DNA from 4 places in the Neobacillus sp. NPDC093182 genome. Region 3 is predicted to be linked to each of the others. Evidence: predicted binding sites of a transcription regulator. Region 3 holds the regulator's gene; each other region holds the start of a gene.
The links. Region 3 encodes Rex, which represses fermentation and respiration genes when NADH is low (regulators of the CRP and FNR family bind a similar motif). Its sites were predicted from a motif close to TTGTGAAATATTTCACAA; they were not measured.

Region 1 (6,130 bases), on a different contig from region 3:
CTGACATAAAGCCAGGTGTTCAGTGTCCAAATTGCAGATCATTTAAAATGAAGTACATATCAGCCAGTTGGCGGTGCGATGAATGTCATTTCACTTCGAAGAGGGCACATTTATCAGCTATTAAGGATTATTTCCTAATTTTAAATCCGACGATTACTAGGAAACAACTTGCTGAATTTCTTCAAATTGAACCGGTTAAAGCAAGACATTTGCTTTTCTCGTTAAAATTCCCCTCATCAGGCACAAAACGCGGTACCAAATACTATCTTCCAAAAAACTGCATACTTTGCCCCTTAAATGAAAACGATATGAAAAAAGGGGAATTTTTCACATGAAAAAATGGACACTTTTATTCGTACTTGTTTTCTCCCTCCAAACGACCACTTCTGCTCGTTCACTTGAGACACCTCCGATTCCAAAAGAACGGATTGCGATTGTGGTCCTAGATAAACCGCAATCCCCCCAGGATATTCAGCTGCTCATCAAACCTTTTAAAGACATCCATCTAAGGCATGTTTTTCAAGAAGCGATTTATGGCTTTTCTGTAGAAGGGAACCCTGAATCGATAGAAAAACTGGCGCAGCAAAACAGCAGGCAAATCATCAGCGTTTCTCCTGTAAACCAATATAAGGCACAGGCCGAGGAGAGTGTTAAAATTATCGGCGGTGAAGAGATTCGTGGACTCTTTGATAAAAATAACCGCCGCTTGACGGGTAAAGGTGTAACGGTAGGGGTCATCGATACCGGTGTGGATTACACCCATCCTGACCTCAGAAGAAATTTTGCCGGCGGACGTGACCTTGTCGATAACGACGCTGATCCAATGGAAACGAAAACATTAGGAAGAGCGACCGTTCACGGTACTCATGTTGCTGGAATTATTGCAGCAAACGGAAAATTAAAGGGAGTGGCGCCTGACGCGAAAATTCTTGCTTATCGTGCGCTTGGACCTGGCGGCGGGGGGACAACTGAGAATGTACTGGCAGCTATCGAGCAGGCAATCAAGGACAAAGTCGATATTATGAACCTCTCGCTAGGAAATGATATCAACGGTCCAGACCTGCCAATCAGCCTGGCATTGAACAGAGCGGTCGATAAGGGGATCGTTGCGATTGCGGCCTCGGGTAATTCTGGGCCGAATGTTTGGACGGTGGGTTCACCAGGAACGGCCTCAAAGGCGATATCGGTTGGCGCTTCCACCCCAACAATCGAGGTCCCTCACCTATTAATAGAAGGAATGCGGGAAAAATTACGGATTCAACCGCTCGAGGGGTCAGCTGGCTGGGGCCTTGACCGTTCCTATCCAATCGTAGATGGCGGTCTTGGTACAGCAGCAGATCTAAAAGATGTTACGGGAAAAATTGTTCTTATTAAAAGAGGAAAAATAACGTTTTCCGAGAAGGCAAAAAACGCGCGTGATGCCGGAGCGAAGGCTGTGATGATCTACAATAACTTAAGCGGCGGCTTTATGGGCAATCTAGAGTCACCGATTGATATACCGGTGGGTTCAATCACAAAGAAGGATGGGGAACTTTTAAAAAGTAAAACGAATTCATTAGTGAGAGTTGAGGTCAACAAAGAGAAGGATTTGCTTGCTGACTTTAGTTCGAGGGGACCTGTTACAGATACGTGGGAGGTAAAGCCAGATATTGTTGCACCTGGTGTGGCGATTAACTCAACCATTCCTGGCGGCTACCTATCGCTGCAGGGTACGAGTATGGCCGCGCCGCATGTGGCGGGTGCATGTGCACTGATTAAACAGGCGCATCCAGAGTGGACACCGGACCAAATTAAGGCTGCCTTAATGAATACAGCCAAGCCGTTAGTGAAAAATGGAAAACGATATCGGACGTATGAGCAGGGAGCTGGGAGAATTCAGGTGAATGAAGCAGTAAAAGCTACTTCACTTGTCAGTCCAAGTTCACTGCGATTCGGAAAGTTTGAAAGTGAAGGGGATATTCACAAGGCTTTTTTACATGTTGAGAACTTAAGTGATAAACCTGTACGCTATACGTTCGACATACCCAAGCAGGCAGACGGCCTGAAATGGAGTTTCCCGCTCGCCTTTACACTGCAGCCTGGAGAAACACGGGATGCAAAGCTTGAATTAGAAGTAAATCCTGTCGAACTGAAAGGAAAAATTCATGATGGTTATCTAACCATCCATGCTGGTTCCAATCCGATTCAAATTCCCTATATCTATGTTCTTGAAGAACCCAATTATCCGAGAGTAATGGGATTTGACTTTAAGGATGGAGACCAGCCGGGGACCTATCGATATGAGGTTTACCTGCCAGGCGGAGCCGAGGAGTTTGGGATAGCCCTTTTCAATCCGGATGATTTCCGATTTGTCGGCTTCTTAGACACCAATCAGAATGTTAAGAAGGGATTGGTCAGCAAGGCCATAACGGAAGATAACCTTCCTCCTGATGGAGTCTATCTTGCCAAGGTCTTCGCCAAAAAGGCTGGAAAGGAAGACTTTATAGAAACCATGCTCGTAATCGGAGAAGTGGTTCGATAGAACAAACTGGAGTGGGACATACTTACCCACTCTTTGTCAAATATGTTCACAAAATAGACACAATTACAACGCTAAAATACAGGGTAATTACACTACAATTATAGTGTTAACTAAAACTTCCAAATGGAAGAAATTACGCAGAATAGTTTGTGTATGAATTCACCTAAATCCATTGACATTGGAAAAAGGCTGAGGTATGCTAACAAAGGATGTAGAATGAGAGGGTTTTCATGTAATTCGACAGAATTCTCAGGAATTCTACGTATCTGCCTTTTGTACATAAACCTCGATTTTTGATGTATTCTCTTATGGCGAGGATGCGATAGTATGCGTAATGAAAACCGCAATCCATTTAAAGCTTATGCCCTAATGTCAGCTATTCTGGCATCCCTGGCTGGATCGATTCTAATCGGTATTTTTGCAGGCAGATGGCTCGATAAACAGTGGGGTACAGAGCCAATTTTCTTAATAATTGGACTGTTTATAGGTTTAGCGGCCGGTATTTACTCGATGCTCATTTCAATTCGCAAGTTCTATTCAGGAGATTAAACCAACCATGCCAGAATTTCAAACAATGTTTGCCCGACAGCGAAAGTGGATGTTTTTTTTATTGTCTTTTTATGTGCTTGGCTGGGGGTTCACTGCGCAGCAATCAATCTTTCTTGGATTGATTCTTGGGACAAGTTTGAGCCTCTTTAATTTGTGGCTGATGGCTCGAAAAATCGACAAATTTGGACAAGCGGCAGCTGAAGGAAGAACTGTTCGTTCACTTGGATCTTTTTCACGAATGGCAACCGGTGCTCTTGCGATTGTCATCACAATGAGATATCCCGAGCAATTTCATCTCATTAGTGTGGTTATAGGATTAATGACATCCTACATTGTCATTATGATAGATTTTTTTACGCAAAATTTATTTTTACATAAATAGCGGGGGAAGCGAGGTGAATACTGTTGCATCACGAAGCTCCAATAGTTACGTTTCTTGGGCTCCAATTTAATTTGGCAAACATTTTGATGATTACCATAGCAAGTGCAATTGTCTTTTTGTTAGCCGTTCTATCCACTCGTAGTCTGGCCATGAAACCAACCGGAATGCAAAACTTTATGGAATGGGTCATGGATTTTGTTAAAAACATTATTAACAGTACGATGGATTGGAAAGATGGCGGACGATTCCATATACTCGGAATTACCATCATTATGTATATTTTTGTTGCCAATATGCTTGGGCTTCCATTCTCAATCGTAGTAGACGGCGTTCTTTGGTGGAAATCACCAACAGCAGATCCGGCCGTTACGTTGACGTTAGCCACATTGATAGTGGGATTATCTCACTTCTACGGTGTCAAGATGAAAGGCGCAGGAGCATATGGAAGGGAATTCTTTAAACCATTCTGGTTTATGTTCCCAATTAAAATTATTGAAGAGTTTGCAAATACTCTGACTCTCGGTCTCCGTCTTTACGGAAACATTTATGCGGGGGAAATATTATTAAGCTTACTCGCAGCTGGTTTAGCAACCGGTGTGGGCGGAACACTTGCCGCTGCACTGCCAATGTTAGTATGGCAAGGATTCTCAATCTTTGTCGGTGCCATCCAATCATTTATTTTCTGTATGTTAACAATGGTGTACTTAGCTCACAAAGTGAGCAGCGACCATTAGCATAAAAACCGTTCTTTTCAATAAGAACAAAAAATAAGAATTCATTTTTTCATACATTAAAGGAGGAAATTTTCAAATGGGTCTTTTAGCAGCAGCAATCGCAATTGGTTTAGCAGCACTAGGTGCTGGTATCGGTAACGGTCTTATCGTATCAAAAACAGTAGAAGGTATCGCTCGTCAGCCACAAGCTCGTGGTATGCTTCAAACTACAATGTTCATCGGGGTTGCGTTAGTTGAGGCGATTCCTATCATCGCGGTTGTTATCGCGTTCATGGTTCAAGGTCAATAATCGAGCACTTCTTGTGTTCATATAAATGGCGAAGATCATTCGTGAGAACCTTCGCCATTCGTTTATGTTCAATACTGTGCATAAACGATTGATTTCGACAATTATTTCGACTGATATATAGGTTGTTTTAAGGAAAGACCTTGAAGGGAGTGAATCGCAGGTGTTAACAAATAGTTTTGTATTAGGAGCAGCAGCAGCCCATTCGGGTGTAAACTGGGGAGATATTATTTTCCAGCTTGTCATCTTTATCGTACTAATGGTGCTGTTGAAGAAATTTGCTTGGGGCCCTTTAATGGGCATTATGAAACAGCGTGAAGAGCATGTGGCTGGAGAAATTTCAGCGGCAGAACAAAGTCGCGCTGAAGCAAAGAAACTATTAGAAGAGCAGCGTTCTCTTTTAAAAGAAGCTCGTTCAGAAGCACAAGTTTTAATTGAAAATGCGAAAAAGCAAGGCGACATTCAGCGTGAAGAAATCATTGCTGTCGCTCGTACTGAAGCCGAACGCATGAAAGAATCTGCGAAGCTTGAAATTGAGCAGCAGAAAGAAAAAGCGGTTGCCGCTATTCGTGAACAAGTTGCTTCCTTGTCTGTATTAATTGCTTCTAAAGTAATTGAAAAAGAGTTAAATGCAGCAGATCAAGATAAACTGATTAACGAATATATTCAAGAGGCAGGAGAAAAGCGATGAGCAACTCCATGGTAGCAAAACGCTACGCGTTGGCTCTTTTTCAAATCGCAAAAGAACAGCAGCTTCTTGAAGTAGTAGAAGAAGAACTTCGTGTAGTAAAGGAAGTTATGGTATACAATACCGATTTAAAAGCAGTTTTAAAGTCTTTAAAACTTACACTTGATAAGAAAAAAGAGATTTTGAAAGCAGCTTTTTCAACGGTAAATCCATATGTACTGAATACACTATTGATCTTGATCGACCGCCACCGCGAAGACGAGATCGTTGAAGTAGCGAACCAATTCTTTGAGCTGGCAAATGATGAAAAGGGAGTTGCGGAAGCTGAAGTTTACAGCACGCGTGAGCTTACAGAAGCCGAACGTGAAGCAATCTCTGCAACGTTTGCTGCAAAAGTTGGCAAGAAATCATTAAGAATTGAAAATATCGTGGATTCCGAACTGCTCGGCGGCGTTAAGCTCCGAATCGGAAACCGTATATACGACGGCTCTTTGCGCGGAAAGCTAGACCGTTTAGAACGAAAATTGTTAAGCTAAGATTCGTAGATAGGGGTGAAACTCATGAGCATCAAAGCTGAAGAAATTAGTGCCCTGATAAAACAGCAAATTGAAAACTATCAGGCTGAAATTCAAGTGAGTGATGTAGGTACAGTTATCTCCGTAGGTGACGGTATCGCACGTGTTCATGGCCTCGACAATGTCATGGCTGGAGAACTTGTTGAATTTTCAAACGGCGTTATGGGTATGGCTCAAAACCTTGAGGCTAATAACGTTGGTATTATCATTCTTGGACCTTTCACTGACATTAAAGAAGGTGACGAGGTTCGTCGTACAGGACGCATCATGGAGGTTCCAGTAGGTGAGGAACTAATTGGTCGTGTTGTTAACTCTTTAGGACAGCCAGTTGATGGTATGGGTCCAATCAATACAACTAAAACTCGCCCGATTGAAGCAGTAGCTTCAGGCGTTAT
Region 2 (6,130 bases), on a different contig from region 3:
CTCATTGGAGGCAAGAAGAATAATTCTTTGGAATATAGCTAATTAGGAAATATACTTGAATTTTTATTATAAGTAAGCCTAAAATATAAGAATGGAAAATTTACAACGATATTAATATGATAAAGTAGGGAAAACACATGATAGCAAAAACAGAAGAGGATATTCAAGCACTGAAAGAAATCGGTAAAATCTGTGCTGAAATTAGAGATGAATTGGTACAAAGAACGGTACCTGGAATAACTACAAAGGAACTAGATGATATAGCTGGACAACTTTTCGAAAAGGCCGGTGCAATTTCGGCACCAAAGGGTGAATATGACTTTCCTGGCTACACATGCATAAGCGTCAATGAGGAAGTTGCCCATGGTATTCCAGGGAAGAGAGTCATTAAAGAAGGTGACATCGTAAATATTGATGTATCTGGTTCAAAGAATGGCTACTTCGCAGATACAGGTATTTCTTTCGTAGTAGGTGAAGGCGAAGAAATATTAACAAAAATTTGTGATGTGGCTAAATTGGCTTTTGAAGCTGGTCTTAAGAAAGCAAAACCTGGTTCAAAGAAAAGTGGACTTGGAAAAGCCGTAATCCAAACTGCGCGACAGCACGGATTAACAGTTATCATGAATCTAACAGGACACGGAATCGGACGAAGAATTCATGAAGCTCCAGATCATATTTATAATTATCATGATACGTGGGATGACGAACTTTTAAAGGAAGGCATGGTAATTGCATTCGAGCCTTTCATCTCAACCAAAGAAGAGGAAGTTTTCCAGGTCGAAGGTGATGACTGGACCTATGTGACAGAAGAGAGTTTTGTTGCGCAGTACGAACATACCATCATCCTTACGAAAAAGGGACCAATCATTACAACATTATAAAATCAGTATAAAGTGCCAGCAGCCATTCGCTCCTGGCACTTTTTCATTATTAGGTTCATCTTTTCTAAGACATTTTCATAAAGTAATAAGTATTTCAAATTTGGAGGGATGAAAGTGTATTATGCAAGGTTGATAACCTATAAATTAGGAACCAATCAAAGACGAGTTGCGGAAAAGTTAACAAATGAATTGGATAAAATCTGTAGAAAAATGTATGGGTTTCGTGGTAGTGTCTATTTTTTCGATGATCCAACTGGAGAATATCGAGCATTGAACTATTGGGACACGAAGGAGGAAGCAGAGCAGGCAAATCAAGTTTTGTTTCCAAAGTTAGAAGAGGAGATTCTAAATTACACGACTGAGAAGCCTACTGTAAAAATAGTTGAAGTATTTGAAGCAACTGAAGATGATGAATTGTTGAAGTCTCATGTGAAATTATGGTGAAACGAAAAAAGCGGAGTCCCGAAGGATCCGCTTATTTTTATTCCTTTTTAAATTTTATTGTACTTCTTACCGTATTAATTGGACGTACGAGTCTTTCGATTTGATTGCGTTTTGATTCAAAGAATGGCGGTAATGATAGTTTTTCACCAAGGGTTTCATAAGGTTCGTCTCCCATAAATCCAGGACCATCTGTTGCAAATTCAAATAGGATTTGAGGCGCCACTCTAGAGTATAAAGAGCCGAAAAAGTAGCGATCCACAAAGCCAGATGTTTGGAATCCAAATCTCTGCATTTGCTGATCCCATTCATCTAGTACTGAACGATCTTCAACCCGGAATGCTGCATGGTGAACAGTACCAAATCCTTGCCGTGCCTGTGGCAGTACTGCATTGTATTCCACTACTACTTGTGCGCCGTTTCCTCCTTCACCTACTTCGAATAAGTGAAAGGCTCCTTCTTGAGCAATCTCTTTAAAAAGTAGTACCTTCTCCATCATTTCTTTAAAGTAATCAAAGTTAGCAATTCGTACAAAAATAGGACCTAATCCGGTAATCGCATATTCCAATGGAATCGGACCATTTTGCCAAGGTATGCCTGAGGCAACTCCTTTATTGTTTTCATCAGAAATCAATTGGTATTGTTGGTCGTCAAAATCTACAAACGAGATTGTTTTTTTGCCAAATTGTTCTTTAATTCCTGTATGGTTTACGTTCAAGCGGTCGAAACGCTCTACCCAATAATCTAATGCAGCGTCGCTAGGTACACGGAAGGAAGTTTTTGATATCTCATTTGTTCCATGCACACCTTTTGGAATTCCGGGGAAATCGAAGAATGTCATATCAGTCCCAGGACTACCAGTGTCGTCTGCGAAAAATAAGTGATACGTTTGAATATCATCTTGATTGACTGTTTTTTTAACGAGACGCATGCCTAATACATAAGTAAAAAATTCATAGTTCTTCTCGGCACTGCTTGTTATCGCTGTTACATGGTGTATCCCTTTTAAGTGGTTCAAGTTTATTCCTCCATTTAGTATGTCTTTGTTTATTTTTCCCTAGTAAAGTTCAATACACTCAACAGGACTAGGTGACAATTTATATCTCGAAACCATTTATCTCTAATTCGAGATAAATATAACATGGATAAAAACTGCTGTCAATTTCTCTTTCCAAATTTCGTTCTTAAAATTATCACATTTATAAAGTTTATTTCAGTACCAATGATGTTAATCACAAACAGACTTTTTAAAAGGTGTTATTTTATGTATGAGATTCATTATCAATTCCATATAAAAAGAGCAACTAGCGAAGGAGAATAACTATGAGTGAAATAATTAATAACCGTGAACAACAAACTACAACTAAAAATAAACGACAAGAGATATTAAAACAAATCTTTAAAGACCTGCATGACGGAAAAAATGTAAAAGAGGTGAAAGCTCATTTCAATGCGTTTATCGGAAACATTACCATCGATGAAATTTCACAGCTTCAGCATGATTTTGGTGATCTTTCAGTAGAAGAAATACATCGTTTACATGCAAAGCACACAGAAATTTTTAAAGGGTCTATTGTAGAAATTGAAAACACCTATAAGCCAGAGGAACAGCCAGGTCATCCGATACACACCTTTAAATTAGAGAATCAAGAACTAGATAAATTGGTAAATACTCAACTTAAAGTACATTTGGAGGAGTTTGAAAAGGAAGACAGTCATGAAAATATCCTTAAGCTTTTAGAAGATATCAACCTTCTGCTAGATATCGATAAACACTACAGCAGGAAAGAGAATTTAATTTTTCCTTACCTAGAAACCTACGGCATTTTTGGACCAACCACAAACATGTGGCGTATCAACGACTTTATCCGTGATGCCATTAAAGACGCAAGACAGAAATTAACTTCCTATAACGGTGACAAGCGGTCATTAATTGAAGTTATAAATTTTGTTATTCAAGAAGTTATCACTATGATCTATAGAGAAGAAAACATTCTTGTTCCAATGGCAATAAATAATTTTACAGAAGATGAATGGGTAAAAATATCACGTGAAAGTGATGAGATTGGTTACTGCTTGATTACACCTACCGAAGTATGGAAGCCTGAAAGACATGCAATAGAGGAAAAAGCTATCTCTGATGGATACATTAAAATGGAAACAGGGATATTATCATTAAAACAGCTAGAGCTGTTGTTAAATCATTTACCGGTAGACCTCACGTTCATCGATCAAGATGATGTTGTCCGTTACTTCTCTCATGGTAAAGAAAGAATCTTTGCTCGTACAAAAGCGGTAATTGGCCGCACTGTGCAAAATTGTCATCCGCCGAGAAGTGTTCATGTGGTGGAGGAATTGTTAGCTGACTTTAAAGCCGGCAGGAAGGATACAGAAAATTTCTGGATTAAGTTTCGTGATAAATATGTATATATTCGTTATTTTGCTGTTAGGGATGAGAATGGCAAATACATGGGTACACTTGAATTTACACAAAATATCGATCCAATCCAAGCGATTGTAGGAGAAAAAAGGATTATGTCATAATATCTGATATTTGATGGACCAAACGCCGATTTGCTTTAAATGATGTGTATTTTTATATATCCAAAATCAAATACTATAAAGGATATTCCTGTAATATCGCGTTTCAGAGTATCCCAATCCTAACTATTGAGGTGATTCATTGTGAGTACTCGAGATCATTTGGATCCACATTCTCAAAAGTTCTTCAATAATTGGACTCGGCCTAAGCGTGCTAGTTCTCAGGTAAATGGACACACAAAAATTTCACAACACAACATTATCGCGAGATCAAACGCAAAGGCACATAGGTGGTAAAGGATACATCTGAGTAAAAAGAAAGAAGACGAAATTAGTCTTCTTTCTTTTTTTGTAAAAATGTTTATTGAAATTAAATCAGCAAATAAAAGTTTTTTCAGATGGAATCGTGCCATAACATAGCCACTTTTAGGGATAATCGTACCCGTAAGAGGACAATTTTTAAAGAAAGGTAACGATTAAGGATTAATCATTCTCTAAAAGAACTATTTTAAGAAATGAATAGGTATGTACCCCTTTTCAATTCAACCGGTGATTCTCACTAAAATGCGACTTTCACTGTATCTGGTAATAAAAGTATATATCAGTAAAATATTTCAAGCATAAACACAAAATTTGGAATAATATTTAAGTGGGATTTTATGTATCCTCAAAAAAATACTAATTGGGAATAATCGTTAATACTCTATGAAAAAGCTTTGCAACAACAAGTAAGCGCTTTAATTTTTATAAAAAATAAAAAGTTCTGAAATATTGAAATAATATACTAGACTAACAATGAAAAAAGTACTACAATAACTTATGTTAATTAATTTAGCCTATAAACAAATCTCATGGGGGCAAGAAAGATACTAATCTACGATTCTTAGTATCTGAAAATTCAATCAAAGGGGGAAACACCATGAATAAGAAATTAGCTAGTGTGTTTATGGCTTCTACCATCTTTGCTGGAGTATTAGCAGGATGTGCAGGAGGAGCGAAAGAAAGTTCAGGAGGCGCCAATTCAGATACCATTAAATTGGGTGTGAACTTAGAGCTTTCAGGGAACGTTGCTTCATATGGCGAATCAATGTCAAAAGGAATTGAAATGGCTGTTGAAGAGATCAATAAAAATGGCGGCGTTGATGGTAAAAAGTTTGATGTTGTGAAAGTAGATAATAAATCAGAAGCAGCAGAGGCTACAAACGGTATTATTAAATTAACAAGCCAAGACAAGGTAACGGCTGTTATTGGAGCAGCAACAAGCGGTAATACAGTTGCTCAAGCGCAAATTGCAAATGACACGAAAACTGTGCTAATCGCACCAGGTGGAACAAGCCCAACTGTAACCGTAGATGAAAAAGGGAAAGTAAGACCATTCGTATTCCGTACTTCTTTTATTGATCCTTTCCAAGGTACAGTAGCTGCGAACTTTGCCTTAGATACATTAAAAATTAAAGATGCAGCGATTTTCGCTGACAACTCAAGTGACTATGCTAAAGGGTTATCCGACGCCTTCAAGGAAACTTTTGAAGCTGCAGGCGGTAAGATCGTTGCGGAAGAAGCTTATGTAGCAAAGGATACAGATTTCCGTGCAACATTAACTAGAATCAAGGCAAAAAATCCTTCATTCATCTTTATCCCAGGATATTATGAAGAAGTTGGCTTAATTGTTAAGCAAGCGCGTGAATTAGGTATCGATGTTCCTTTAGTGGGAGCAGATGGCTGGGATTCTCCAAAGTTGGTTGATTTAGCAGGAGCGGAAGCATTAAATAATACGTACCTTATCAACCATTACTCTTCTGAAGATCCAGATGAAAAGGTACAAAAGTTTGTTACAGCATTTAAAGAAAAGAACAATGGTGAAGCACCGAATGCCTTCAACGCACTTGGTTATGACACGGTTTACTTTTTAGCAGATGCGGTTGAGCGTGCTGGCAGCACTGATTCAAGTAAGATTCAGGCAGAATTAGCGAAAACAAAAGATTTAAGTCTTGTAACAGGTGTAGTAACAATTGATGAAAATCATCATCCAATTAAAACAGCTACTATTTTAGAATATAAAGATGGTAAACAAGTGTTTAACACAAAAGTAAATCCTTAAAAAGTACTTGTTAAGTAAAATGGAAGGATGATCCCTTCCATTTTACTTATGTAAAGAGTTAAATTTGGAATAATTAGGAGTGAGAACAATGGAGTGGTTACAACAATTGATAAACGGAATATCACTCGGTAGCATCTATGCCTTAATCGCATTAGGCTATACCATG
Region 3 (6,130 bases):
ATCCTGGATGATTGACTCCAACTCTTCTATACGTAATTCTATTTCTTCTAATTTTCTCTTACGCTGACGCTCAAGCTTTTTACTTTCTTTATCCTGATGGTAGGAATTTTTATCTTGAACTTCGGATGATGTCTGTTTTTTTACAACGTTCGCACTCTCTAAAGCCTTGAGTTCCTCTTCCTCCAGCTTTTTCTCTAAGTAATAGTCATAGTCACCTAGATATTCTGTGCTGCTGTTTTTGCTAAGCTCCAAAACCTTGGTGGCTATTCTGTTAATAAAGTATCGATCGTGAGATACAAAAATAATCGTCCCAGGGTAGTCGACTAGTGCATTTTCAAGTACCTCTTTACTGTCGAGATCTAGATGGTTCGTAGGCTCGTCCAATATTAAAACATTTGCCTTCTCCAGCATTAATTTGGCCAGTGCCAATCTTGCTTTTTCACCGCCGCTTAATGTTGAAACGATTTTTAATACATCGTCTCCTGAAAACAGGAAGTTACCTAAGACGGTCCGTATTTCTTTTTCACTTTTTAAAGGCCAATCATCCCAAAGTTCATTAAGAACGCGCTTATTCGAGGTCAACTCTGCCTGTTCCTGGTCATAATACCCAATTGCTAGATTTGCACCATATTGAATAGTGCCAGCTAGTGCAGGCAGTTTTTTGATGATGGTTTTTAAAAGAGTAGACTTTCCAATTCCGTTTGGACCAACTAAGGCAATGCTTTCACCTCGATATGCCCGCAACGAAATATTCTCAGATACATTTTGTCCATCATAACCAACTGCTAAGGAGTCCACTGTCAGTACATCATTTCCGGTTTGTTTCTCAATTTCAAAGGAGAAGGTGGCAGATTTCTCATCCCCTAATGGACGGTCCATCAAATCCATTTTCTCAAGTTTTTTACGCCGGCTCTGAGCTCGTTTCGTCGTAGACGCACGGGCTAGGTTGCGCTGGATAAAATCTTGAAGATTAGCAACCTCCTGCTGCTGCTTCTCATATAGCTTTAAATCGCGTTCATAATTGGCAGCTTTTTGGTCTAGATATGCACTATAGTTTCCAATGAATTTTTGAATTTGCTTACGTGAAACTTCATAAACCTGCGTTACGACTTTATCTAGAAAATAACGGTCATGGGACACAATTAAGATCGCCCCATCATAGCCTTGTAAATACTGTTCGAGCCAAGATAAAGTATCAATATCAAGATGGTTGGTAGGCTCGTCCAGGATTAAAATATCTGGCTTGGTTAAAAGTAGTTTCCCCAAGGCAAGGCGCGTTTTCTGTCCGCCGCTTAAGGAAGAGATCATGACCGCACTATCGTGGAAATTCAATCCGTGCAGGATGGAGCGAATATCTGCTTCATACTGATAACCGCCCTGCTCTTTAAATTTCACTTGCAGCTGATCGTACTCATTTAGGATTCTCTCGTATCTGCTAGTGTCCTCAATAGCAGCAGGATCTGACATTTGAACCTCGAGGTGTCGAATTGCTGCTTCCATACTTCTCAGTTCGTCGAAAACTGTCAGCATTTCATCCCAGATCGACAAATTCGACTCTAGTCCTGTATTCTGGGCTAAATAACCAATGCTTACTCCCTTTGGCTTAATGATTTCTCCGCCATCATGTGACAAATGCCCAGCAATAATTTTTAATAATGTCGATTTCCCTGCACCGTTTCGCCCGACAAGTGCAACACGGTCCCGAGTTTGTAATTCTAGTTTTATATTCGATAAAATTAGGTCTGCACCATAGTATTTTGCTAGTTGATTAACTTGTAATAATATCATTGCTTTTCACCTCTATTACTAAAATAAGTGTACCTTATTCCAACAATGCAGGCAATAAAGTGTCTTAGTGTTGGAGAAAATAAGAAAATATCTCGAAAGAAAGAAATGTAAATTTTTCATCATTCGTTCAAAGTTTCACAGACAAATTGTTAAAAATATAGTATGATTTTGTGGGAGGATATTGTTTATGTCTGAATTTACTCATTTTAACGAAGAAGGAAGAGCGAAAATGGTGGACGTTAGTGATAAGCCAGAAAGTGCTCGTACGGCACTTGCTCATTCCAGCATTACGGTTAGTAAAGAAATATATGAAAAAATAACAAATAATGAAATGAAAAAGGGCGATGTTCTTGCAGTAGCACAAGTTGCTGCCGTGATGGGGGCAAAGAAAACCTGGGACTTAATCCCGATGTGCCATCCTATACCTTTGACGGGGGTAAATATATCCTTCTCCTGGGAAAAAGAACATGATACGGCTTTTACATTAAATATTGCAGCTTCTGTCAAAACAAAAGGAAATACAGGTGTTGAAATGGAAGCGTTAACAGCTGCGTCCACTTGTGCTTTAACTGTTTATGATATGTGTAAAGCAGTGGATAAAGGTATGGTCATTGGAAAAACCTATCTGGTTGAAAAAACCGGCGGGAAAAATGGGGATTTCCACCGAACAGAACAAGTTAGATAAATGAACAACTATTTATGAGGGGTGGGAGAATATGAGTAATGAAACAATGAAAATACCACAAGCGACAGCAAAACGGCTGCCCTTATATTATCGATTTTTAAAGAATCTGCATTCTTCCGGTAAACAGAGGGTTTCGTCTGCGGAATTAAGTGAGGCAGTGAAGGTGGATTCGGCAACGATTCGCCGGGATTTTTCTTATTTTGGTGCCTTAGGGAAAAAGGGATATGGCTACAATGTCAACTACCTATTAACGTTCTTTCGGAAAACACTAGATCAAGATGAATTAACAAAAGTAGCGTTAATTGGTGTAGGAAATCTTGGAACCGCCTTTCTAAACTATAACTTTTTAAAAAATAATAATACAAAAATTGAATGTGCTTTTGATGTTGATCCGAACAAAATGGGAACAACGATCCGAGATGTGCCTGTGTTTCATATGGATGAGCTCGAGAAGGTTTTAAGCAATGATGAAATCCATGTTGCCATCCTGACCGTACCTGCACCAGTGGCTCAGCTGATTACGGATCGACTCGTACAATCTAATATTAAGGCGATATTGAATTTCACGCCTGCAAGGTTAAATGTTCCTTCATCTATTCGCGTTCATCATATCGACTTGGCTGTTGAATTACAATCACTTATTTACTTCCTGAAGCACTACCCTACAGAGGAAATAGAAGAATAAAAACAAAAAAGACCTTTTCACAAGTAAAGTGAAAAGGCTTTTTAATGATCCTACTTTTTTATTTTGTCTTTATATCTATTGTAAAAGAAAATCATTCTTAAACCAGATCCGAAGTCAAAGGTGGCAAGTAAAACGAGCAGGTAACTGAAGAACCCCCATCCGTTTTGGGTGACATCTTCAACTGCAAAATAAGTAAATAAGCAGCCAAGTACAATATAAATGATTCCGGAAAACAAGGGTGATCGTCTCATAGAAAGCCTCCGATAAAGTTTTGAATACCTTCTGCCTCACGAATAATTTTATCAATGTCATCTTTATAAACGGACTGTATGACGACAACTAATGTATTCATCGCAACATGGGCAAAAATCGGTACAAGGATATGTTTTGTTTTTACATAGAGAAATGCAAAAGTGAAGCCCATTGCAGAATAGAGAAGCACATGATGCGGTTCCATATGGGCTAAGGCGAAAATAACCGAGCTGATTAACGCTGAGAAGAAAAAGTTAAACCGTTTATGGAGAGTGCCGAAAATAATTTTTCGAAAAACAATTTCCTCTAATATTGGGCCAATTACTGAACTGACTAAGATGGCAAGTGGAAAGGATTCAATGATGTTGAGAATTTGCTGTGTGTTTTCTGAGCCCATTTCAACCCCGATCAGCCGTTCAATATTCGCAGCGAGAGCTTGGGCAAATAAGGCTAGGAAGACACCAAATACAGCCCAGATGGCAGCAAAGCCAAAGGAACTGCCTCTTTCATTCAACCCTGGTTTCTTTATTTCTCTTCGTAATAAGAAAAGAATAATAACCAGAGCAAGGGTGAAGCTGAAAATTAACCAATAGGGGACAACGAGCCCTTGATTTATTCCTAAGTAGCCAAATAGGAACATCAGTCCTGGAATTCCCACTAGGCTTGATAACTGCATGGCTATATAGACAATTAAAATAATCCAATATTCCCTTTTCAAATTAATAAATCTCCTTTAAGCAGCTAATGAAAATATTTTACCCTATTCTTCATTGTACTAATAAAAGCAAGGTTGTTTCAATTTTTAAGGTTATCGGAAAAACTATGTATATTCCCACGTGTAAATCACATACTTGTAAGGTTGCAAAAAATAATAAAAAATTGCTGCTTCATACTTGCAAAATTTTTTTCCATTTATTATTATAAGAATTGTGTTAGCACTCAAGTTAAGAGAGTGCTAATAAGTCAGAATTACATATCTATTTGAGGAGGTTGTTTGATTTGTTAAGACCACTAGGTGATCGTATTGTCATTGAGCTTGTCGAATCAGAAGAAAAAACTGCAAGCGGTATCGTGTTACCAGACTCAGCTAAGGAAAAGCCTCAAGAAGGAAAAGTTGTTGCCGTAGGTACAGGCCGAGTGCTTGAAAGCGGCGAACGTGTTGCTCTTGAAGTTTCTGTAGGCGATCGTATTATCTTCTCAAAATACTCTGGTACAGAAGTGAAGTTTGAAGGAAACGAATATTTAATTTTACGCGAAAACGATATCCTTGCTGTAGTTGGACAATAAGGATTTTTTAAAACAATATTGAGTTTAAAAAATACGAGGAGGTTTTTTGAACATGGCTAAAGAAATTAAGTTTAGTGAAGATGCACGCCGCGCAATGCTTCGTGGTGTAGACGCATTGGCAGATACAGTAAAAGTAACTCTTGGACCAAAAGGACGTAACGTGGTTCTTGAGAAGAAATTCGGTTCACCGCTTATTACAAATGATGGTGTAACAATCGCGAAGGAAATCGAATTAGAAGACGCTTTTGAAAACATGGGTGCTAAGCTTGTTGCTGAAGTAGCTAGCAAAACAAACGATGTTGCTGGGGACGGAACAACAACTGCAACTGTTCTTGCTCAAGCTATGATTCGTGAAGGATTAAAGAACGTTACAGCTGGTGCTAACCCAATGGGTATCCGTAAAGGGATTGAAAAGGCAGTTACTGTAGCAGTTGAGGGCTTAAAAGCGATTTCTAAGCCTATCGAAGGCAAAGAGTCTATCGCACAAGTTGCTGCTATTTCTTCAGATGATAAAGAAGTAGGTCAATTAATTGCAGAAGCGATGGAGCGCGTTGGTAACGACGGCGTTATCACAATCGAAGAATCTAAAGGCTTCACAACTGAATTAGACGTTGTTGAAGGTATGCAATTTGACCGCGGATATACATCTGCTTACATGGTAACAAACACAGATAAAATGGAAGCTGTTTTAGAAAATCCATATATCTTAATCACAGACAAAAAAATCTCAAGCATTCAGGAAATCCTTCCTGTCCTTGAGCAAGTAGTACAACAAGGCAAACCATTATTGTTAATCGCTGAAGATATCGAAGGAGAAGCACTTTCTACTTTAGTATTGAACAAACTTCGCGGAACATTCAATGCAGTTGCTGTTAAAGCTCCTGGCTTTGGTGACCGTCGTAAGGCAATGCTTGAAGATATCGCTGCATTAACTGGCGGTGAAGTAATCACTGAAGAGCTTGGCCGTGAATTGAAAACTACTACAATCACATCTTTAGGACGCGCTTCTAAGGTTGTTGTAACAAAAGAAAATACAACAATCGTTGAGGGTGCTGGTGCAACTGAAGAGATCCAATCTCGAGTTAACCAAATCCGTGTTCAATTAGAAGAAACTACTTCTGAATTTGACCGTGAAAAATTACAAGAGCGCTTAGCTAAATTAGCTGGCGGTGTAGCAGTAATCAAAGTTGGTGCTGCGACCGAAACAGAATTAAAAGAGCGCAAACTTCGTATCGAAGACGCTTTAAACGCAACTCGTGCTGCGGTTGAAGAAGGTATCGTATCCGGTGGTGGTGTTGCCCTTCTTAACGTATACAACAAGATTGCAGAAATCCAAGCAGAAGGCGACGTACAAACTGGTGTAAATATCGTATTACGTGCGATCGAAGAGCCAGTACGTACAATCGCTCACAACGCTGGTCTTGAAGGATCTG
Region 4 (6,130 bases), on a different contig from region 3:
TTTTATGTTGAAACGCTGTTAATGCTTCTTCCGGCTTAAACCAGCTCGCTCCATCAATTTCCTTTACATCTGGTTCTGGGCTTTGTCCTGGTGGTAGTTTCGCTAGAAAAAATCGGGTATCAAAACGAATCGGACTTTCCTCAGGTGTAATAATTTGTCCGATATAAGTTAAACATCGAGGATCAAAATAAACTCTTTCCTGCTCTAATACTCGAACAAAAGGTATTTCACCTTTTACAAGATCATTTCGATATTTCATTTCTTTTTCCTTTGGCAATAGAACCGGTAAACCATCTATCGTATTAGCCAACAGTATCCCAACTTCTTCAAACAATTCTCTAGCCGCAGCAATATAATGGGAAAGACAAATGGAAAGTGGTGCTTCATCACTATTCACATAGTCATTTTCAACCAATAGATCATGACTTTCTAAGGCTCCTCCCGGGAAAACGTGAAATCCACCCATAAACTTCATGGTCACTGGTCGTTTTGTTAAATACACCCTTGATAATTCGTCCATCAATACTACGGTTGAGGCCGGTTTTGGAGTTGCAGCCAATGGAGTACCACCCCTTTATTATAAAAATAGTATAATCCGATAATATATTTATTCCACTTCTTACAAGATAACTCCTTTATTAATCTTTTATTCTAGTTTTTTCCAATATTCAGATATAAACTCTTTTACCATTTCATTTAAACTAGCTCTTTTTTGCTTTTTTAACCACTCAACCTGATCGATAGGCAGATTTAATTTTAGGCTAATGTTCTCATTCGGCATTTCAACTTTTCTAATCTCTTCTAATGTAATTCCCTCTTCTACATTCGGAAACCATGAACTATTTTCATCGACTCTTTCAAAATCTTCATATTCATCAATATCACCTAAATCACAAAATAGATTAAGCTGTGGTAATCCTCCAGGAAGTGTTTTTAGGTGCATAATCGAATTTATGATTCTACCGTCCTCAAGCTCAATCTCAATAATTAGTGTTTGCTCTTGTTTATATTTTCTTACAGTAACTTCGCTGACAATTAAATCTAATTCAAGCGTATACCCCGATTGGGATTCAAAGATATAGATCACGCTATTAAAGATATGTATATTTTCACCATCAATTTTTACCGACTTCACTGCAGCCATTAAACCATTCCCCCATACAATGTTCCACACAATACTAATAATAATGATTATAACCTATTAAAATACAAACAGACTTATTATCTATTTTAGTATTTTTTCTTAAAATAACAAAACCCTAAATAAATGATTAATTTATCATTCATAAGACTGGTATGAAGCCATTATATATATACCCAAAAAAGTGACTGTAAAAGTCAGAAAAAAAGCCACAGCAATGCCTGTGACTTTTGTTTTTTCATTCATTCTTCCTGCATTTGTCGGTAAAGCTTTAACTGTCTATCAACCGTATGCTGCCAGGTAAAATTGTTTCTTACCCGCAAAACACATTTCTTGCCCATTCGCTTTAGTTTTACAGGATTTGATAGTAAGTAGAGGATGTGTTTAGTCAAGTCTTCTCGGATATTAGATGGATCTATTAAATATCCGGTTTTTCCGTGTTCAATAATTTCAGGTATACCACCAGATTTCGTAGCGATGACAGGGGTACCTGTTGACATGGCTTCTAGATTTACAAGTCCAAAAGCTTCATTTGGGGCGGAAGGAACCAATAGTAAATCTGCTATTTGAAACAATTCGTGAATCTTATTATTCGGGATAAAAGAAGTAAAAACAACGTGGTCCTTTACACTTTCAGCTAGCTTTTTTAAATGGTTAAAATATGCTCTATGTCCAAAAGAGCTTCCAGCAATAATCAGCCGAATAGAGGGGTCAGCCTTAACGATCTCTGGCATAGCTTCTAAAATATGATGCACGCCTTTTATTTTAACCAATCTGCCTGCATATAGTAGAATTCTATGATCGGATACTCCTAGTTTTTTTCTTAATATCTCTAATGATGAGGTACTGTCTAGCTGCCATTTTGGTTTAAATTGGTCAGTATTGACACCCAAATGATTAACAACTATTTTTTTTCCATCCAAATTGGATTTTTCAATTACGTAATTCTTTAAAAATTGGCTATTTACAACAATTACATTTGGCTGAGTTAAATAGTTGTTCAGGTAACGCTTCCGCATGTATGGAGGGGAGATAAAAGTTACCGAATGAAGGGTAAGGATAATTTTAGCAGTGGGAATGGCCTGACGAATGAATTTTACAAATTTAGGCCGATTCTCAATTTGAATGATATCGGGATTATCTATCTTTAGCTGTTTCACTACATTTTGTATATAAGTTTTAGAATTAAAGTAATATCGATAATACGTTAAATTTCCTTGTCTTTCAATGAAAGATTGGTTTTTAGTCTTCTTTCCAAATATAATCACATCTACATCTTTTTGAAGAAGATTGGATGTTTTGTGTACCACTAACTCAACAGAAGTGGATTTTCTACCAGGAATCGGATAAACGCCTGGAGTAATGATAGCTATTTTGAGCCTCGGCACCTCATTTCATCCCCTTTCGAAACCCTTATTATACTAGCTTACGCACCGGGGATAGAAACGTGTGGACAGGTCTCTTCTATATACAAAAAGTTAATGAAATGTTCACAGCTTCTTTTGCTGTATTGCGTTAAAATAAAAACGAATCAATATGTGATGTTCTTCACATATATGCCGTTAGAAAGAAGGAAAGACTGTTATGTCATTATACAAACCCGATCAAATATTAGACATTTCAATTAAAAATGGAATGAAAAAGACAAGTTACCCATTATTAACAACGATGCTGTTAGGTTTCCAGGCAGGTGCATTTATTTCATTAGGATTCCTATTATATATACGCGTTACAGCTCCCTTATCCGAAGGTTTATCTGGACTTAGTGCGATTTTAGGTGCCTCTGTCTTTCCGATTGGGCTCATCCTTACATTAATCGCAGGCGGGGAACTTCTCACAGGAAATATGATGGTGGTTCCATTAGCAAAATTTGCAAACAAAATACAAACAAAACAAGTTTTGAAAAATTGGCTGCTCATCACGGTAAGCAACTTTTTAGGCGCTATATTCGTAGCCTACTTTTTTGGGCATATTGTCGGATTAACAGAAACAGGCGTCTATTTGGAAAGTACCTTACATATTGCTGAACATAAAGTTGATGCTTCCTTTCTTCAAGCTTTTGTCTCAGGAGTCGGGTGCAACTGGCTTGTCGCTGCAGCTGTGTGGTTATCGTATGGAAGTGAAGATATGATGGGAAAAATCGCGGGGATTTGGTTCCCAACCATGGCTTTTGTCGCGATTGGATTCCAACACGTTGTTGCCAATATGTTTGTCATTCCAGCAGTCATATTTGCTGGACACCTCACATGGATGGATTATCTAGGAAACTTTATTCCGGTTTTCTTAGGGAATGCCGTTGGCGGAGCACTCTTTATCGGAATGGCGTATTGGTTTGCTTACAAAAAGAATGAATACACTGTCATTGAAGGGGCTAAGAAAACGGGAATTTTAGATAAAAAAATTGGATTATAAAAATTTTCACAGTAAAAGAGCCGTGGTCATCACGGCTCTTCCATTTTTATTTATTCAAACAACGGACTTACTGCTCTTTCATTATGAATGCGGTCAATAGCCTCTGCTAGTAATGGGGCTACAGACAGCATGGTAATTTTATTCAATCTCTTTTCTTCAGTCTGCTCAATCGTGTTCGTAATCACTAATTCTTGAATCGGTGATGATTCAATTTTTTGAACAGCCGATTGTGAGAGGACAGCATGCGTACAGCAAGCATAGACTGCCTTTGCTCCATTCTCTACTAGTGCATTGGCCGCTAATGTCTGCGTGGTTGCTGTATTAATTAAGTCATCCACAATTATGACGTTTTTCCCTTCAACATTCCCAATGATTTCAAAAATCTCCGAAACATTCGGTTCAGGACGTCGTCGATCAATGAGGGCAATCGGAGCATTTAAGTACTTGGCCATTTTTCTCGCTCTCCCAACAGCACCGTTATGTGGTGCAACCACAACCACATCCTCAAGTCCCTTTTTCTCATAATACTCTGATAGAATTGGGATACCAATTAAATGATCCACTGGAATATCGAAAAAGCCCTGTACCTGTGGTGAATGAAAATCCATTGTCAGTATCCTGGTAGCACCAGATTTTTCTAGTAGGTTTGCAATTAATTTAGCAGTAATCGGCTCGCGGGATCTAGCTTTTCGATCCTGACGGGCATAGCTGTAGTAAGGAATAACGACATTGATCATTTTCGCTGAAGCTCTTTTCAACGCATCAATCACAATCAGCAGCTCCATGATATGGTCATTATTCGGGTGTGAAGTGGATTGAACAATATAAACGTCGCATCCGCGCACACTTTCTTCAATGTTCACTTGAATTTCTCCATCACTGAATTGATTGACCGAACTTTTTCCCACCTCGCAGCCTAAATGCTCAGCCATTTCCTTTGCCAGACTTTGATTTGAATTTAATGCAAACAATTTAAACCCTTTTTGTAATTGATACGGCACTTTATGTCCCCCATGCTTTGTTTATTTACAATTCCTTAACGTCTCATTTACCTATTTTACATGAAATGAGGTCATTAGAACAATATTTCATATTGGAACCTTCGAACTTAAGGCAGCCTTACCAAAATATTTTTTTGCCAATAAAAAAATAGCTTAGTGTAAAGTCTTTTACACTAAGCTATTTCACACGTTCACATCCCGACCTCATCAGGTACATACAAGTCAAATGGAGTGGCGTTGTATGGGAGGATCGATAATTTCTCTTCTATGAGCCGGTAACCCCGGCCATATGGGTCTTGCCGGTTTTCGAGTTGTTCTTTCAGCATGCTGGCGTATGGAACTTCTCCCATTTGGGTCATCATGTGTACTTCTACCCAAGAGGCAAATCCCTCAAGTTCATCGATTTGCAGCTGATCCACTTGTAAATTCTCAAATTGCCAAATATGCGTTAGTTCATGGGCTAAGGTGGAAAGTGTATGATTTCGTGGTGACCCGTTTTCAACTAAAACCGTGAGTTTGCCATCACCATCCACACTTGCCTTACCGGTTAAACGAGAATTTCCTGCTTCTGGTATAAAAGGCAACCCGTTCATCTTGTGAATGTCTGCTGCACTTAACACAGATAATGCTATATCTTCAGGTAAGTTTACTAAATATACATTTTTAAAAAATTGACGAACTTCTCTATAAAGCGGCTCAACTCCTAGCACATGGTCGATAGCCGATTCATTACAAGTAAAGCACCTTTGTCTGCCATCATTGAGTTGATGGATTTGTGCCGCAGAAACGGTATTACCACAGAACACACATTGCGTTTCACTTGTGCTGATTTTTATGATATCTTCATCTCCCACATGTCCAAGATAGTCTGTTCGAACCTCCCTTAGTTTTTTCCTCGTTAACAACTTTTCTAAAACAGCTAACGTTTCCCATAAGGCAAGTTCCGCAGGATACTGGTCGTAACCAAAATAGAGATAGTCACTATTCCCATTACTTTCATTTAACAACCAAAATAAATAGTCATTTAAAATATCAAAGATTTTTTCCCAATTATGATGAATGGATTCTACTATCCCCAGGTGGACAGGAGAATCTTCAATCATGTAAAGCGTGATCTTCCCTTCTTCCTCAGGGTCATCCTCTACTTGAAAGGAAGGAATAATCAATTGTAAATTTTCCGACTGGGAATCTCTCTGGTCAAAGAATGATTCATCCAAACGGGCACATGCCTTTACAAAATGGTGGGTATCCGGGAATAAGGATAGAAACAACTCATTGAGTAAAAGCGCTAGAGTGAATTCAATTTTAGCGGCATGTTCAAATTTCCCCTCTTTGGAACAAATCTCAAAGCATAAAAGATGTCCGTTCTCATAATGCCTTTTTATCTGTTCTTCTTGATGATAAGAATGAACCTTCATCGATTTCAAATTCAGCATTTGACTGAATTCTGCATAGCCGCTTGTATTAATCCTCACATCGGCCTGCTTTGCTCCAATAGAGACGTCAAATTGTTCAAATGAAATAGTTTTCTTTTTAAAATTGCGTTCTTCTGACAATCTGCTTATTCTATATTCCG

Region 1: a site for Rex is predicted at 2,669-2,686, ahead of ACIQAA_RS09775 (AtpZ/AtpI family protein). Genes of this name have one in related genera too.
Region 2: a site for Rex is predicted at 2,504-2,521, ahead of ACIQAA_RS16625 (DUF438 domain-containing protein). Genes of this name have one in related genera too.
Region 4: a site for Rex is predicted at 2,678-2,695, ahead of ACIQAA_RS23380 (formate/nitrite transporter family protein). Genes of this name have one in related genera too.

Annotation. Positions count from the first base shown of each region.
Region 1 is NZ_JBIVOI010000004.1:137,728-143,857, reverse strand. It holds gene ACIQAA_RS09785 (nuclease-related domain-containing protein) at 1-335, shown strand, start outside; gene ACIQAA_RS09780 (S8 family serine peptidase) at 332-2,521, shown strand; gene ACIQAA_RS09775 (AtpZ/AtpI family protein) at 2,849-3,070, shown strand; gene ACIQAA_RS09770 (ATP synthase subunit I) at 3,078-3,452, shown strand; gene atpB (F0F1 ATP synthase subunit A) at 3,476-4,186, shown strand; gene atpE (F0F1 ATP synthase subunit C) at 4,263-4,475, shown strand; gene ACIQAA_RS09755 (F0F1 ATP synthase subunit B) at 4,636-5,163, shown strand; gene ACIQAA_RS09750 (F0F1 ATP synthase subunit delta) at 5,160-5,696, shown strand; gene atpA (F0F1 ATP synthase subunit alpha) at 5,721-6,130, shown strand, end outside.
Region 2 is NZ_JBIVOI010000008.1:258,328-264,457, reverse strand. It holds gene ACIQAA_RS16645 (pentapeptide repeat-containing protein) at 1-23, shown strand, start outside; gene map (type I methionyl aminopeptidase) at 138-881, shown strand; gene ACIQAA_RS16635 (hypothetical protein) at 996-1,325, shown strand; gene ACIQAA_RS16630 (ring-cleaving dioxygenase) at 1,363-2,340, opposite strand; gene ACIQAA_RS16625 (DUF438 domain-containing protein) at 2,646-3,866, shown strand; gene ACIQAA_RS16620 (YpzG family protein) at 4,008-4,160, shown strand; gene ACIQAA_RS16615 (ABC transporter substrate-binding protein) at 4,783-5,964, shown strand; gene ACIQAA_RS16610 (branched-chain amino acid ABC transporter permease) at 6,053-6,130, shown strand, end outside.
Region 3 is NZ_JBIVOI010000021.1:112,940-119,069, reverse strand. It holds gene ACIQAA_RS28535 (ABC-F family ATP-binding cassette domain-containing protein) at 1-1,788, opposite strand, end outside; gene moaC (cyclic pyranopterin monophosphate synthase MoaC) at 1,976-2,473, shown strand; gene ACIQAA_RS28525 (redox-sensing transcriptional repressor Rex) at 2,505-3,158, shown strand; gene ACIQAA_RS28520 (YdiK family protein) at 3,209-3,409, opposite strand; gene ACIQAA_RS28515 (CPBP family intramembrane glutamic endopeptidase) at 3,406-4,128, opposite strand; gene groES (co-chaperone GroES) at 4,410-4,697, shown strand; gene groL (chaperonin GroEL) at 4,750-6,130, shown strand, end outside.
Region 4 is NZ_JBIVOI010000014.1:136,988-143,117, reverse strand. It holds gene ACIQAA_RS23395 (NUDIX hydrolase) at 1-559, opposite strand, end outside; gene ACIQAA_RS23390 (hypothetical protein) at 647-1,144, opposite strand; gene ACIQAA_RS23385 (glycosyltransferase family 4 protein) at 1,384-2,529, opposite strand; gene ACIQAA_RS23380 (formate/nitrite transporter family protein) at 2,726-3,553, shown strand; gene ACIQAA_RS23375 (ribose-phosphate diphosphokinase) at 3,604-4,554, opposite strand; gene ACIQAA_RS23370 (hypothetical protein) at 4,746-6,130, opposite strand, start outside.